DNA from 3 places in the Staphylococcus agnetis genome. Region 1 is predicted to be linked to each of the others. Evidence: predicted binding sites of a transcription regulator. Region 1 holds the regulator's gene; each other region holds the start of a gene.
The links. The regulator LexA, encoded in region 1, represses DNA repair genes until DNA is damaged. The targets are predictions, from matches to a motif close to CGAACATATGTTCG.
Positions count from the first base shown of each region.

Region 2: GJE18_RS11025 (carbohydrate kinase) is a predicted target of LexA. The motif match lies at 1,340-1,353, and genes of this name have one in related genera.
Region 3: uvrB (excinuclease ABC subunit UvrB) is a predicted target of LexA. The motif match lies at 1,446-1,459, and genes of this name have one in related genera.

Region 1 is NZ_CP045927.1:986,415-988,628, forward strand. It holds gene GJE18_RS04935 (DUF4176 domain-containing protein) at 153-464, shown strand; gene lexA (transcriptional repressor LexA) at 539-1,162, opposite strand; gene sosA (DNA damage-induced cell division inhibitor SosA) at 1,306-1,530, shown strand; gene GJE18_RS04950 (DUF896 domain-containing protein) at 1,745-1,981, shown strand; gene tkt (transketolase) at 2,070-2,214, shown strand, end outside.
Region 2 is NZ_CP045927.1:2,179,625-2,181,838, forward strand. It holds gene GJE18_RS11020 (O-acetylhomoserine aminocarboxypropyltransferase/cysteine synthase family protein) at 1-966, opposite strand, end outside; SAM riboswitch class I at 1,025-1,122, opposite strand; gene GJE18_RS11025 (carbohydrate kinase) at 1,366-2,214, shown strand, end outside.
Region 3 is NZ_CP045927.1:446,145-448,358, reverse strand. It holds gene uvrB (excinuclease ABC subunit UvrB) at 1-1,384, opposite strand, end outside; gene GJE18_RS02240 (CsbA family protein) at 1,528-1,764, opposite strand; gene GJE18_RS02235 (YfbR-like 5'-deoxynucleotidase) at 1,770-2,214, opposite strand, start outside.

The sequences.
Region 1 (2,214 bases):
ATCTAATTTTCCTTATATTTTTTAGCTTTTTAAGCTATGCTACTGTAAAAGTTGGAGTATCTGAAGCTATAATCTATAAAAAAAAATAACGTTCTATTTTAAATACATAATAAGCTAATGCTTTGATGTAACTAAAGGGATTGGAGATATTTATGAAAACAATTGGAAGTATTATATATTTAAAAGAAGGTTCACAAAAATTAATGATTATTAATCGTGGTCCTATTGTAGAAATAGATGATAAAAAATATATGTTTGATTATTCCGCGTGTAAATATCCTTTAGGGGTTGTTGAAGATCAAATTTATTATTTCAATGAAGAAAATATTGATAAGGTTGTCTTTGAAGGCTATGTAGATGAAGAAGAGACGAGATTTCAAGAATTATTTGTAGAAATGAAAAGTCAGTTGCCTTCTGAAATTAAACAAGGCGTTGTACCACAAGAACAATTCGGTTTAAATTAAAAAATATGATAAGAAAAACACCATCCGCAAATTAGGGATGGTGTTTTTATATAAGCAAAGGAGATCACATTGAATTACAGTTCTCTAAATAGGCCTACAACTTTACCTAGCACAGTGACGTGTTCTAAGTAGATAGGATCTAAACTACTATTTTCAGGTTGTAAACGATAACGATTTTTTTCTTTATAAAAACGTTTCACTGTGGCTTCATCATCTTCCGTCATCGCTACGATGATATCGCCATTTTCTGCGATTGATTGACTTCTTACGATTACTTTATCGCCATCTAAAATACCAGCTTCAATCATACTGTCTCCTACAACATTTAAAATAAAGATTTGGCCATTATGTGTAGAAGTAAAGTGTTCAGGCAGTGGGTAATATTCTTCAACATTTTCTACAGCAGTAATCGGCGTACCAGCGGTAACTTTACCGATAACGGGTACATAAATTGTTTCTTCCATATTTACTGGTTCACCCATGAGCTCACTTACGATTTCGATTGCTCGAGGTTTTGTAGGGTCACGACGGATGTAGCCTTTCTCTTCAAGGCGTGATAAGTGACCGTGAACAGTTGAACTTGAAGCTAATCCAACTGCTTCTCCTATTTCTCGAACACTTGGCGGGTATCCTTTTGTTTGAACAATATGCTTAATAAATTCAAATATTTCTTCTTGTCTTTTTGTCAGTTCTCTCATCTGATTGCACTCCTTTGCTTGATTTATGTACATTATAGCATAGTTATCCGAACAGAACAAACATTTGTTCGTTTTGATGTTGACATAGAACATTCGTTCTGTTAAAGTGAATACACAAACAAATGTTCTAGGAGATGTTGATAATGATTAAAGTTAAATTAAATGAAATATATCTGTATTTATCAGTGTTTGTTGTTTCTATGATTATCTTTTTCGTGTTTTTTATTATGACTAGCCAAACTGCGCATACAGAACAAACGTACGAAATGACTGATCATCAAATTAATTCTAACCAAACAGAACACGTACAAAAATACGAACAAAAGTCTAATGATCAACAAAGTGTGCTCGCTGTGACAGTTCGATAAATTTAAAACCGAACATTTGACATAAAGACATAGAAATGAGGCGCACGGTAATGAGACTATACACAATTCAATATAAAGGTTTTATAAGGACGATGTGAAATGATGAATGACGTTTCACATTGTCTTTTTTTATTCAGCTTATAAGTCAGAGTGGTTGGTTTTATGCATCTTTTCTGTTATATTTTGTAGAGAATATTGACGGAGGTTTTCAATTATGCTTAGTCAAGAAAAATTACAACGTATTAATGCACTCGCTAAGAAAAAGAAAAGTGAAGGTTTGACTGAAGTTGAAGCAAAAGAACAATCACGCTTAAGAAGTGAATATCTTGCTTCATTTCGTAATAGTTTTAAAAATCAAATCGAACATACGAAGGTGATTGATCCTGAGGGTAACGACGTGACACCTAGCAAATTAAAAGAAATTCAAAAGCAAAATCATACACGTCATTAGTTCTCTATAAATACAAATGAAATTATAGGTTTTATCCGCGTATATAAGGTATAATAACCCTAGTAGCGAATAGAAAGGAAGTCATAATATGTTTGGACAAAAAGACACACATGCAGTAAATACCATCCGTGCGCTTAGCATTGATGCAATTGAGAAAGCGAATTCTGGTCACCCTGGTTTACCAATGGGTGCCGCGCCAATGGCTTACACACTTTGGACGCAACATTTAAATT
Region 2 (2,214 bases), 1.2 Mb from region 1:
TTCAAGTCCAGCATATTTTACCCACGCAACTTTAGCATGTTTCGACAAATAATGCGCAACTTTTTCCGCATTTTCAACATGACGTTCCATACGCAATGACAATGTTTCTAACCCTTGTGTTAATTGAAATGCGTTGAAGGGTGACAATGCGGCACCTGTATCACGTAATAATGTCGTGCGAATTTTAAAGGCCAGTGCAGCGTCACCAAACTTTTCGCTAAAGATGATGCCATGATACGATGGATCAGGTTCACTCAATCCAGGAAACTTACCATTATTCCAGTCGAAGTTCCCACCATCTACAATGACGCCACCCATTGATGTCCCATGGCCTCCGATAAATTTGGTCGCAGAATGGACAACGATATTTGCGCCGTATTCAATCGGTCTAAAGAGATACGGTGATGCAAACGTATTATCCACGATTAGAGGAATACCATGTGCTTTAGTGATTGCAGTTAGTTTTTCAAAATCTTCTATGTTGCCTTCAGGGTTGCCAATGGTTTCAACAAATAGTGCCTTTGTATTCGCTTTAATGGCCGCAGTTACATTTTGTGGGTCTTTCGTATCGACAAGTGTTACCTCTATCCCAAATTTAGGTAACGTATGCGTCAATAAAGTGTGCGTGCCTCCGTATAACGTTTCACACGCGATAATATGGTCACCTGCATGTGCGACAGATTGAATCGCATACGTGATTGCTGCCATTCCCGAAGCAACCGCCACACTTGCAATCCCACCTTCAAGCTCAGCCACTCGTGTTTCAAATACAGCAGTAGTAGGATTCATGAGCCGGGTATAAATATTCCCCAACTCTTCCAATCCAAATAAATTGGCCGCGTGATCCGTGTCATTAAAATTAAATGAGGTCGTTTGATAAATCGGCACTGCGCGTGCATTCGTTGCTGCATCCACTTCTTGTCCTGCGTGCAATTGTCGCGTCTCAAATCGGTAATCGTGTGTCATCTTTATTCCCCCTAAAAATTAAAAAAGCCTACCTTGAAAGATAGACGTGACGTAATCAGACTCATCTCTCAGGTTTCACACCTGCAGGAATTAGCACCTAACTTAAAAGGTTGCCTGGCTTCGTAGGGCCTGTCCCTCCACCATTCTGGATAAGTGTTATGAAATTAAAACTAGTGTATTATACTCATTTATCGAAGTCAACAAAAAATTCAGATAACTCTGATAAAAACTGTGCATCTGCATCATTCGCTTTTGATAAAATGTAAATTTGACGCCTGTAACAAAAAAAGAAATTTGTAAACTTTATGAACAGCTTTGTGAAAGCGTTTACATTTCTATGCCTATTTGCTAATCTAAACAAAAGTTTAATTTTCAAACTTTTGTTTATTAGGAGGTGCCATGTTGAACAAAAATGAAAAATTGATTCTTGAACGTATTCAAGACAATCCGTTCATCTCTCAACAGGAGTTAGCCAAAGCTGTTGGTCTCTCTCGCCCTGCCGTTGCCAACATTATCTCTGGCCTTATACGAAAAGAATATGTACTTGGTAAAGCGTATGTGCTCAATGATGATTTTCCTATCGTCTGTATAGGTGCGACAAATCTTGACCGTAAGTTTTATGTCAATCAAGCACTACAACAAGGAACTTCAAATCCGGTCACATCGACACGTTCCGTTGGAGGTGTCGCCCGAAACATTGCTGAAAACCTGGGGCGTTTAGGAGACAACGTCGCAATTCTTTCGGCCAGTGGCAACGACAGTGAATGGGACATGATCAAACATTTATCTAGCCCCTTTATGAGTCTTGACCACGTTCAACAAGTTGAAAACGCAAATACAGGATCGTATACGGCACTAATCGATAAGGATGGCAATATGGAGTATGGACTTGCAGATATGGAAGTGTATAAAGAAATCACGCCTGAGTTTTTAATTAAGCGTACACACTTACTGCGGAAAGCTAAATGTATCATTGTCGATCTTAATCTGCCCAAAGATTCACTTGATTTCTTATGTGCCTACAGTGAAAAACATCACATCAAACTCGTCGTCATACCAGTGTCGTCACCGAAAATGATAAACATGCCCGATTCTTTACATGCGATTGACTGGCTTATTATTAATCGTGATGAAACGGAAACATTTTTAAAGATGACCATTAATGATACTGAAGATTTAAAACGCGCTGCCAAACAATTAAATGATCTCGGCATTAGTCACGTGATTATTACGAATGGTACAAAAGCG
Region 3 (2,214 bases), 540 kb from region 1:
AATCTTCACTCATTTTTTTCGTTAATGTCGTAATGAGCACACGTTCATTACGGTCTACACGCTCTTGTATTTCAGATAATAAATCATCAATCTGATTTTTTGTCGGTCGCACTTCAATTTTCGGATCTAATAATCCAGTTGGTCTTATAATTTGTTCAACCATTTCATCCGTATGCTCTAGTTCATAAGGACCAGGTGTAGCAGATACATAGACCAGTTGTCGTGCTTTCGATTCAAATTCTTCAAATTTTAAAGGACGGTTGTCCAATGCGCTTGGCAAACGGAAACCATGTTCAACTAACACATTTTTTCGCGCTTGATCACCATTGTACATCCCTCTAATTTGAGGTAAAGTCACATGTGACTCATCTATCATAATTAGCCAATCGTCTCCAAAATAATCGAGTAACGTATACGGCGTTGAACCTAATGGACGTAACGTTAAATGCACAGAATAATTTTCAATACCTGAACAAAATCCCATCTCACGCATCATTTCTAAATCATAGTTCGTGCGTTGCTCTAATCTTTGGGCTTCAAGTAGTTTGTTTTCATTACGCAATTTTTCAAGTTGCGTGGCTAATTCTTTTTCAACACGGTCAATAGCAATCTTCATTTTTTCCTCGCGGGTAACGAAGTGAGATGCTGGAAATAGTGCAAAATGTTCACGTTCACGTAGCACTTCTCCTGTTAAATAATTAATTTCACTGACTCGGTCAATTTCGTCGCCAAAAAATTCCACACGGATACATAACTCATCTCTAGAGGCTGGGAAGATTTCTACGACATCGCCTCTAACCCGAAATGTTCCCCGTTTAAAATCAATGTCATTCCGTGTATATTGTACATCAACAAGTTTTCTTAATAGTTCACTACGATCCATTTCCATGCCCACACGAATACTTACCACTAAATCTTTATATTCTTCTGGGTTACCTAAACCATAAATACAACTCACACTTGCGATAATAATGACATCATCACGCTCAAATAATGCACTTGTTGCAGAGTGACGCAACTGATCAATTTCATCATTGATAGAAGCATCTTTTTCAATAAACGTATCTGTTGACGGGACGTACGCTTCTGGTTGGTAATAGTCATAATAACTTACAAAATATTCCACTCTATTGTCAGGGAAAAACTCTTTAAATTCACTATACAATTGACCCGCTAATGTTTTATTATGTGCAATGATTAATGTCGGCTTACCGACTTCTTTAATCACATTACTCATTGTAAACGTTTTGCCGGTACCTGTAGCCCCTAAAAGGGTTTGATGACGCTTACCTTCTTTAATACCTTTAGCAAGTTCAGCAATCGCTTTAGGTTGATCACCTTGAGGATCAAATGTGGATGCAATTTTAAAAGCATGATGCTCCATTCGTGTACGCTCCTTTCAACGCAATAGTAAGTTTATTTTAGCAAAAATTTCACAGCAAGTACAAACATCTGTTCGGGATTTTAGTAATTAACTTTTCTTATCTTAAACACAAATAAGGATAAGATTCCTTTCTTAAGGAAATCTTACCCTTCATTATCCTGTTGTTTATGAATTTGCAACTGGTCAACAATAATATAGCCAGCTAATAACGATACAACATCTAAAAAGATAATCCATTCATTGTGAAAGAATTCTTTATATACTGATGCACCTATTAAAATAAGTGTAATGAGTGTGCCCACCCACTTGCTTCTCGTGATTGCACTAAATATAACTACGAGAACACATGGAAAGAATGCGGCTAACATATACCATATCATGATTATCACACTTTCCTATTTTTAAGAATTTGCATCGTCATTTCTCGTAATTCTGTACGAGGTATGAATTTTTCTGTTAACATCTCAGGAATGATGTTTTCAATAAAATCTTGAACCGCATGCAAATGATCAAATTGCATAATTGTTTCTAAACTCATTTCATAAATTTCAAAGAATAGAGGTTCTGGATTACGTTTTTGAATTTCCCCAAAAGTTTCATACAAAAGATCAATTTTGTCTGCGACTGCTAATATTTGCCCTTCTAAAGAATCGTCTTTCCCCTCTTGAAGACGTTGTCGATATATTGCTCTATATCGTTCTGGTATTTCCTCGGTAATAAAGGTATCCACCATTTCTTCTTCAACTTGTGAAAATAATTTTTTTAATTCTCCACTCGCATATTTTACAGGTGTTTTGATATCTCCGGTAAACACTTCTGCAAAATCATGA